2 regions of the Undibacterium sp. JH2W genome follow, and region 1 is predicted to be linked to the other one. Evidence: predicted binding sites of a transcription regulator. Region 1 holds the regulator's gene; the other holds the start of a gene.

Region 1 (5,136 bases):
GCCGTTGCCGTTGCCGTTGCCGTTGCCGTTGCCGTTGAGTTTGACTTTGGGGTTGTAGTTGTTTTTGACGTTCGCAGTTCCCATTTTTTGTACCGAATAAACGGGAACCCCGCAGGGGCGGCTACGCCTGGGTCGCCTTTCTTTGAATACTTACTTTGGCGACGCTAAGAAAGTATTTCGGCTGCCGGGCCGAGACCCGGCTTGTATCCACGAAGGGCAAAAGTTTTAGTCAAAGTACGCCTGTAACGAGCGACATGGCATACAACAAACGCCGCTGGAGCGCCAGCCCGGTGGATTCCAGCCAAACCCACGCTGGAATGACGTTAATACAAATGCCGTGAATCAACTAACTCGCAGCTTGTTGAGCGACGTATGTGACAAACAGCAATAAAAGTAAATAATTTATTTGAAATGTCAGAAACGAGACCTACAAGAAACCACTCACCCAACAAAAAGGACGCCTTTAGCGTCCTTGTTTTGGATGTCCACAACCCTGTTAGGGCAAGGACTGGGGTCTTATGAAGCCGATGCCGGGTCAGGTATGTGCTTGATGGCGTCGTGCTGATGGTCTTGCATTTTATCTTTGTGCTTGATGACCTGACGATCCAGTTTATCTACCAGGGCATCAATTGCTGCATATAGATCATGTGCCAGGCTTTCAACGTGAATATCTTTACCGCTGATATGCAAATTAATGTCGGCTTTGTGTCGTTTTTCCTTTTCCCGGAGCTTGTCCACCGTCAGGATGACGGCGATATCAATGACCTGGTCGAAATGTCGCCTGATACGTTCTAGTTTGGTATGTACATATTCACGAATTGCAGGAGTTACTTCGACGTGGTGTCCACTGATGGTGAGATTCATACTGTGCTCCTATAGTGATGTTGCTTGCTGTAACGATACACTCTTGGCATTTATTTGCCTTGAGCTAAATCATATATAGCAATTCAAACCGTGATTACAAGGACTACTTACAAAGATTTACGCAAACTGACTGGGGGGATTTTCAGGGCTTCACGGTATTTGGCAACTGTCCGTCGGGCAATTACCATGCCCTGTTCACCCAGCATGTCTGCAATTTTGCTATCAGAGAGTGGGCTTTTCTGGTCTTCTGCTCCTATCAACTGCTTGATGAGTGCACGTATCGCGGTGGAAGATGCTTCACCCCCTGTTTCCGTCGCGACATGGCTGCCGAAAAAGTACTTCAACTCAAACATGCCATGTGGGGTCAACATGTATTTTTGGGTTGTCACACGTGAGATAGTGCTCTCGTGTAATCCTAGTGTATCAGCAATTTCGCGCAAAACAAGGGGGCGCATGGCAACAGCACCATGGGTGAAAAAATTGCGTTGCCTTTCAACTATCGCTTGTGCAACGCGCAAAATAGTATCAAAGCGCTGCCGCATATTTTTGATGAGCCAGCGAGCTTCCTGCAATTGCGCACCAAGGCCAGCTTCACCGCGGTTTTGCTTCATGATGTTGGCATACACGCTGCTCACTCGCAGCCTGGGCATGACATCCTGATTCAGCATGACTTGCCAGCCATTGCCAGATTTTCTGACGATCACATCTGGCACGACATAATCTGATTCATCGGCGGCAAAGGCAATGCCAGGCCGTGGCTGGCACAGGCGTATGATGGTTTGTGCATCGCGCAAATCTTCATCATCGCAATCGAGGATTTTCTTGAGTTTGGTGAAATCTCTCTGTGCAAATAAAGCCAGTTGTGTTTCAACAATTTGCAACGCCAGCCTGCGCGTGACAAAAGCCACTTTGGGCATGCGCCTGATTTGCAGGGCCAGGCATTCTGAAGGGCTGCGCGCACCAACACCTGCCGGGTCAAAGCTTTGCAGCATATTCAGGGCAAAGGCTAGTTCTTCTGCCTCTACACAGAGTTCCAATGGCAAACTGGCATGTATTTCATCCAGGGTTTCGGTCAGGTAACCGTTATTGTCGAGCGCATCTATCATCAGCTCGACTAAGGCACGGTCACGCGGCTCACGCAGGTTCAGGCGCATTTGCTCAAGCAGATGTTCACGCAGGGTGATGTGGGCGGCACCCAGTTGCGGGCGGCCATCTTCATCATCACCAGACTTGCTGCCATGCTGTACATCATCAAAGCCCCAGTCTTCTTCGCTGGAAGTGGTGCTGTCATTGCTGATGACAGTTTCGGCATCGGCGGCGGCTGGCTCGGTGGATTTATCGCTTTCTTCTCTTTGTGCAGGCACTTCCATGCCTGCATCAGCCGAGGTACTCGTTGTATTGATGGCGCCATCGGCCAGCAGGCGCACGGCATGGTCGAGTGGATCATCGACGCGTTCCAGCATGGGATTATCGGTCAGCAGCGTCTCCAGCTCCTGATGCAATTCCAAAGTCGATAACTGCAATAATCGTATTGATTGCTGCAATTGCGGCGTTAAGGCCAGATGTTGTGAAGTACGTAGTTGCAGGCTTTGTTTCATGATGATTCCCGTCACATCCGGAAGTGTTCTCCGAGATAAACGCGACGTACAGATTCATTTTGTATGATGTCGTCAGGCTTGCCACTGGCAAGTACCGCGCCTTGATTGATGATGTAAGCGTGATCGCAGATACCCAGGGTTTCGCGGACGTTATGATCGGTGATCAGTACGCCTATGCCACGCTCCTTGAGGAAGCGGACGATGCGCTGGATTTCGATGACCGCGATAGGATCAACACCGGCAAAGGGTTCATCCAGCAAGACAAAGCGTGGATTGGTTGCCAGTGCACGGGCAATCTCGACGCGGCGGCGTTCACCACCTGAGAGTGACAAAGCCTGGCTCTCACGTATTTTTTCTATTTGCAAATCTGCCAGTAAGGCATTCAGCCTTTGCTCGATTTTCTTGCTGCCGAGGAATTTACCATCGCTGTCTTTTTGCAATTCCAGTACTGCGCGGATATTGTCTTCTACTGTCAGCTTGCGGAACACCGAAGCTTCCTGCGGCAGGTAAGACAGGCCGAGCACGGCGCGCTCATGGATAGGCAATTGCGAGATATTGACATCATCGATAATGATATCGCCAGCGTCGGAAGGCACCAGGCCGACGATCATGTAGAAAGACGTGGTTTTGCCTGCGCCATTCGGCCCCAGCAAACCCACCACTTCACCACTTTTCAATAGCAGGGAAACATCACGCACGACCTGGCGTGCACCATAACGTTTTTGCAAACCCTTGACCAGCAAGGTGCTGCCTGACTGTGCTGTCATCTTAATTAGCCTGTTTTTCTGGTTTTGGTTGCAAGATGATTTTCAGGCTGCCCGAGCCTTCTACAAACTGACCACTGGTGGAGTTGGTGCCTACAAACACTTCGTTCTTGCTGTCATAAGACAGGTATTCGCCAGCCTGTTCCTGGGTGACTTTACTGCCTTCCAGATAGCGTACCTTGGCCTTGGAAAAGAATTTGACGATTTCCGTGCTTTGATTGTATTCCGCACGTTCAGCTTCGCCATCTACCCACAGATCAGGCCCGCCATCGCGCTTTTGGCGAAATGTAACCTTGCGGTTGCTGCCACCAGTCAGTACTACAAATTGATCGCCATTTGGCGCCTCAGTGACGACGGCATTTTCTGCCTTGACATTCAGGGTGCCACGCACCAGGGCGACACCCTTGGATAATCTGCGCACACTGGTCTTGCCATCGCTCTCGCCATAACCAGCTTCGATGACGGTTTCCTTGTTGCTGTCGGCTTTTTCTGCATATGCAGTTGCACTGACCAGGCCCAGGCAGGCGAGGCTGAATAAATGGGTAATGCCGAATTTAGTAAGTGTCATATAAATGATCGCTTTCTCAATTATTTGGTTTTAACTGCATTCACCGCTTCACGCTTCTTGAGCGCGATGCGGACTTTGCTTAACAGGGCCAGGTGTTGGGTAGAGTTATTGGCCAGCATGCCGGTTGCGGTCGATGTCGATTTACCGGTGGTGATGGTGATGGGTTTATCGGTCTTGACGATATCATCATCTGGCAACAGCAATAGATACTCCGATTCCACATGGACGAATTGTGAACTCAGGCCTTCGGGCCTTTCCATGCTGACATTGTCATATAAATGCACTTCATCATGCTCACGCTTGGGTGTGATGACATTGGATTTTTGCGATACCACGGCCAGGTCGGCACGCAGGTGCAAGGGGGGACGGTCCTGATCAAAGCTGTTGATCTGCGGATGTTTGATTTCTATATTGTCGTTACGTGGCAGGTGTACCAGGCTGTCACCAGTAATATGGTAATTGGCCTTGCCATTATTCGACAAACGGATGAAATTGAATTTCTCTACATAGTAATCCGGTGCTGATCTGGCTGAGCTGCGGTTTTGTTCATCGTCGCCATTACGACGTATGACTTCCATGACCCAGATGGTGCCCAGGGTCAGTATGCCCAGCAGTATCACGGCCAGCCAGATGCGGAAGCGGTCTATGGTCAAATGGGATTTCATGTCAGATATGCTTGTAGAGCCTGTTCATATTTGCCCTGGGCTCGCAGGATGAAATCGCAAACTTCGCGTGCTGCGCCCTGGCCGCCGCTGGCCCTGGTGATGTAGAGCACGCGCTGTTGCACTTCTGCATGCGCATTTGGCACGCTGGCAGCAAAACCCACACGCGTCAGTATGGGCAAGTCGATGACATCATCACCGATAAAACCACAGGCTTCTGCAGGGATATCCAGTTTTGCCAGCAAATCCAGGAAGGCAGTTTTCTTGTCATGAATGCCCTGGCAGACATGGCTGATACCCAGATCCGCGGCACGCTTGCTGACGATGGCTGATTGCCTCGCACTGATGATGGCCGTGATGATGCCAGCCTGTTGCAAGAGCTTGATGCCCTGACCATCCAGCACATTAAAGCACTTCATCATTTCACCTTCGGGCCCAAAATACAGGCTGCCGTCGGTCAGTATGCCATCCACATCAAAGATCATTAATCTGACCTGGCTGGCCCTTGTTGTTGCTATCGCTATATCCATCAAATCACCTTGGCCCTGGTCAAGTCATGTATATGTAAGGCACCTACCAGCTTGCCCTGGTCGTCGGCGACCAGTAACTGGTTGATGCGGTAAGTTTCCATGACTTCGACGGCTTCTACCGCCAATTGTTCCGGACGTATGCGACGCGGG
Region 2 (5,136 bases), on a different contig from region 1:
TATTCGGAAATACTGCTTCATCGATTCCTGCCTGTGGCATCCAAAACAAATAAGCTGAGCAACTGAGGTCGGCAACAGTGACTCCTGAGGGCAGCAAAAATTCGCTTTCGGCAAATACACGATCCAGTGTCAACAAATCAGTCATCGTGCGATCACGCAAATAAGTTATTACTTCTGGTGCTTGGGGTGCCCAGCGCAAAGCATAGCGCAAGTTAGGTATGCTAAAACCTATGCGATTGCTTTCCCAGCTTAGCCATTCGAGTATGGATTGCCACTCATATTCATCGTATCCACAATACAGTTTGGTTTTTTGTGCCAGGTAGATCAGTATTGCATTCGATTGGCACATTGCCCGCTCGCCATCCACAAGCACGGGTACTTCACCAAATTTGCTGACGGAGACAAAATTGTCTGGCCGCGCAGATCTGGCCAGCGCAAGGTCTACTCCATGGTATTCATGGGGTATGCCAGCAAGTAGTAGAAATGAGCGCGGCTTGAATGAGTGCCCAGAATCTATGCTTCCAAATAATTTCATGTGACATGTCCCCATAGAATGATCAGGTGGAATGCAGAGCATATCTGTGAAAATCCATGATCCAGTTAGTTTCCCAATGGATGCCGCCATCGGTGGAAAATGCCTGCTCCCAGCGCGGTTGATCTATTGCCGGCATGCTCCATAAAAAGCGTACACGTATTGTTTGCCCGGCAAAGATGTCGTCTGCATAAAACTCACCAATACCGTTGCTGAATTGTCCTTGCATGGGCACATCCAGATGGGATGGGTAGCGGCCATCCAGCCACCATATAGACCAGGTTTTTTTGTCTGCATCAAATGCACGTAGAGTCGCTGCCCGATAGGCTCCGTCTGGCATTTCCAGCAAATTGTCATCAACGTTAGCTGCTCCACCGAGTAACTTGATGACACTGGTATTACCCTTAAATTCCTGCCATTCATGGCAGCCTGCAAGCCGCTCTTTGAGGCGGCGGTGCTTCACTGCCCAATTTCCAATAAAAAAATCAAAGTCTTTGATGCTACTGGTGCTTGTTATTGTGCTCATATTTTCTCCTTTTGAGATCTGCTTCAGGTGAAGCGATAGATGTCAGCATAAAGAATATATAGGGCATAATTTGTCCTATTAAATAAATAAACTTGCGCGATGTCTAAAGCCTATCATCCAACCATCCGTGTGCTGACTCTACTGGAGTTATTGCAAAATCATCGGCAGCTTAGTGGGGCTGAGTTGGCACAGATGCTGGAAATTGATCGCCGCAGCCTGCGTCGATACATCCTTACCCTTGAGGAAATGGGCATACCCATCATGACGATGCGCGGACGTTACGGTGGCTATGCCATCATGCCGGGTTTTAAATTGCCGCCCATGATGTTTAATGAGGAGGAGGGCTTCGCCATATCTCTTGCGTTGTCTGTCGCGCGCAAAATGAAGTTACTTGATGTGCCAGTTGCAATAGAAAGTGCGCAAGCAAAATTGCAAAGGATTTTGCCTGAGCAGCTCAGACAAAGACTGGTCGCCACTAATGCCTCAATAGAGCTGAATCTGAGACCTGCCATGGTACCGGCTAACAAGGAAATACTGGCCAGGCTCAGTGATGCCATCGCGCAAAAGCGCCGCGTGCGTCTGTATTACCAAGGAGGAGACGGCAGCAAGAGCGAGCGCATGGTGAATGGCTATGGCGTTGCATATCATGCCACTTTCTGGTATGTCGTGGGCTACTGTCATTTACGGCGTGACATGCGCAGTTTTCGGCTTGATCGTATTCTCAAGCTTGAAGTGCTGGCGCAGTATTTTGATTTGCCGGGTGACTTCAATATTCTCGACCACCTGCGCAGTGCTGTAGCAAGCATCCCGCGTACTTATAGTGTCGAAGTCATGTTGAACACGGAGATGCAGACGGCACGTCGCTATTTGTCAGATGCCATTGCCGTTCTGGAGCAAACCCCGGAGGGGGTAGTACTCTATAACCAATCCGATGATCTAGCTTGGTTTGCGCGACAACTGGCGTCTCTGCCTTTTGATTTCGTCATTCGCAAGCCTGCACAATTGCAATTGGAGTTAAGGGAGTTGGCTCAAGGTTTGTTAGATAGACTAAATTAACTCAATGCCCCGGGTTAGGGGGTATTTCGATCATGAAAAATAAGTCATAAAAACTATACCCTATTTAATTTCTTCTTTAAATGAAGAAATTAATCTTTTAAAGACTTGTTTATTGGAAAAAATTATGTCAATATGAATTTGTAAATACTAAAAAGTTTCAATATCAACAAAAATATGATTATTCAAGCCATACATCAATCGTCAGTTAAGCCAAGCTTAGGCCTCGCGGCGCGGGCGAAACTGCTATTGAGCAATTGGCTGGAAACAAAAGAAACTAATGGTAGTGCAATACCAAGTGCTGTGCCGTCGGGAAGGTCTGAACCAGTCACTGGTTTTTATGCACAGGGCAGCGGCTGGGAGCTGGCATTTCACAGGACTATCATGATGGATATTCGGGGGAGCAATCCTTGAATTCAGTGGCCGCAGACATGTTTCTGCCTTCTGAATTGAGAGCTAAAAAGCCCGGATGCCTATAAAGAGCCGGGCTTTTTGCCTTTTTGGTTTTCAGATTAACTGCTCTGAAAACCCAGTAGTAGAACCCGCCTTGGGGCGGTCGTGCCGGAAAGCGCCGGATAACACGGGATTCTTTAACAATTTGGGACGACGTATTGACGATCCTTTCAAGCCATCATGATGGTGGGCCTGGAGGAGGGTGCCAGTAGCGGGCTACGCATTTGTCCGCAGCATCTTAAAAGTGGTTTGAATGAAAGCCTCTTTTAACATGCTGAAATATGGAGAATATCCAGATATGGCTTCTGCATGCGTTTTGTAATTCCATAAAAATAAGAAAAATAGAAGATATGTTTATGATTTATTGGTCCATCCTGGTAGATGGACAAGAGCGAAGCTGCTCAAAAGAGTTTGATTGTGAAAATATGGCTGCTGCCTTGCAGTTCTCTGAATCCTTGCGTGCAGAGCAGCGTCAAGGTATGGTTATTCGCCATATCACCATGTCATGTGAAAATCCGAATTTAGTAGGCCGCGCAGGCGTTGCCGATCCGGGGCCAGAATATTCCTGGAAAAAACGCCGTTAGATCTTGCTGAAAAATGTTTAGAAAATGAATTTTGATCATCATGCCTTACAGCATCGACTTTTCCTGCCTACAATGAAGTCATGACTAGTGATGTGTATTGAGTTTTTGTCAGCCGTCTTCCCAAATTGAAAAACATCCCAATAGAAACAGGTGATGTATGCAACAAATATTGGTTTTGGATATAGCTGGAGTACCCTATGACTGGATAAGTCAGAATGATGCTGCGACCCATTACGCTGCAAACAAAGTGGCGTGGGACATAGGCGATCAAGTCTTCACGCTGCGTGGCGGTTATAACAAGGATGGCGAGCAATCAAAAATCGCCATCAAGCCCATTATCTCCATCAGGAATAGTGAGCGCATGTCAAAAAACAGCCGTCACCAGATTCCATTAGGGGATGGAAACAGACTGCTGTATGCACGAGACAGGCATATCTGTGCCTACTGCGGAGAAGTTTTTCCTTATCTGGATTTATCCCGTGATCATATTCTGGCGACCTCACGTGGCGGGAAAGATATCTGGGAGAACTGTGTGACTGCCTGCAAGGACTGCAATCACGCAAAAGGTAATAAGTTGGTACACGATTTCAAGCCTTTGATTTATGTCCCTTATGCTCCTTGCCGTTTCGAGCATTTCATACTGAGTGGCAGGAATGTGATAGCGGATCAACTTGAGTACTTGTCTGCAAAATTGCCCAGGCATAGTCGCTTGTTGTAAGTAAAGATGACATGAATCTCATTCAATAGCAGAGGTTCATGTTCATTCCCAAAAGAAGTGCGACCTTTAGAGCCTTGTCCAATCGAATGGAAGCCAAACATGTATTTACAATATATGTTTAAGGGTTTATGATGTGTGCATGCAATCCCTATGAAGTTCTCAGCCTGTTTTTAGCCTTCGTGTTTTTGATGTGGCTTAAAACATGTATTTAATATATATCTAAAACTATTATGTTAGACATTACGACTAGAAATTTAGTAAAAGCGACAGTTCCGGTATTAAAAGAGCATGGTGTCACGTTGACCCGTCATTTTTATGCACGCATGTTTGCTCACAACCCCGAACTAAAACCCATTTTCAATCAAGGCAACCAGCAATCCGGTAGCCAGCAACAAGCCCTGGCAATGGCCGTGTTGGCTTATGCAGAACACATAGACAATCCCATGGTCTTGTTGCCTGTACTGACGCTGGTGGCAAATAAGCATGTGAGTCTTGGTATCAGGCCAGAGCACTACCCTATAGTCGGCACGCATTTACTGGCTTCGATCAAAGAGGTATTGGGAGATGCTGCCAGTAATGAATTATTGCAGGCTTGGGCGGCTGCTTATGGACAGTTGGCCGACGTATTAATTGCGCAAGAGACAGCCATCTATGCAAAAGCAGCGATGCTGCCTGGTGGTTGGACAGGTTGGCGCAGTTTTGTAGTGGCTGAGAAAATAGCGGAAAGCGAGGAGATCAGCTCTTTTTATCTCAAACCAGCCGATGGTGGCGCAGTACCTGACTATCAGCCGGGACAGTACATCTCTGTCAAAGTATTTGTGCCAGAACTGGGTATCATGCAACCTCGACAATACAGCCTCTCATGTTCGCCAGGTCAAGAGTATTTACGTATCTCAGTCAAACGTGAAGCAGAGATGCCAGGAAAACCTGCTGGACTGGTTTCCAATGTATTGCATAGGGATGTGAACCAAGGTGCCATGGTGGATGTCGCGCCCCCCATGGGTGATTATGTATTGCATGAAGAACGCGATACACCAGTTGTGTTAATCAGTGCTGGTGTCGGTGTGACGCCCAAACTGGCTATGCTGGAACATTTACTTAAGCAAAATACTTCTCGTCAGATCCGTTTTTTGCATGCATGCCGTCATGGTGGGGTGCATGCTTTCAAACAGCAAGTGCGCGAGTGGAGTCAGCAATTTGCACAAGTCAAATCACTGATTTACTACGAAGTACCTCGCGCAAAAGATCAAGTCACCATCGATTACGATCA

What was found. Region 1 encodes sigma-54, which starts transcription at its own class of promoters, with help from an activator protein. Its sites were predicted from a motif close to TGGCANGNAANCTGCTTT; they were not measured.
Region 2: the regulator sigma-54 is predicted to act here: its motif matches at 4,058-4,075, upstream of hmpA (NO-inducible flavohemoprotein).

Annotation. Positions count from the first base shown of each region.
Region 1 covers NZ_JBMPOT010000026.1:51,677-56,812, reverse strand. Annotated here, with positions in the region: gene hpf (ribosome hibernation-promoting factor, HPF/YfiA family) at 517-864, opposite strand; gene ACO0LC_RS26705 (RNA polymerase factor sigma-54) at 972-2,462, opposite strand; gene lptB (LPS export ABC transporter ATP-binding protein) at 2,474-3,229, opposite strand; gene lptA (lipopolysaccharide transport periplasmic protein LptA) at 3,231-3,794, opposite strand; gene lptC (LPS export ABC transporter periplasmic protein LptC) at 3,815-4,459, opposite strand; gene ACO0LC_RS26685 (KdsC family phosphatase) at 4,456-4,986, opposite strand; gene ACO0LC_RS26680 (KpsF/GutQ family sugar-phosphate isomerase) at 4,986-5,136, opposite strand, start outside.
Region 2 covers NZ_JBMPOT010000003.1:22,812-27,947, reverse strand. Annotated here, with positions in the region: gene ACO0LC_RS04655 (glutathione S-transferase family protein) at 1-535, opposite strand, end outside; gene ACO0LC_RS04650 (DUF1579 domain-containing protein) at 558-1,058, opposite strand; gene ACO0LC_RS04645 (helix-turn-helix transcriptional regulator) at 1,158-2,114, shown strand; gene ACO0LC_RS04640 (hypothetical protein) at 2,846-3,148, shown strand; gene ACO0LC_RS04635 (HNH endonuclease) at 3,306-3,866, shown strand; gene hmpA (NO-inducible flavohemoprotein) at 4,097-5,136, shown strand, end outside.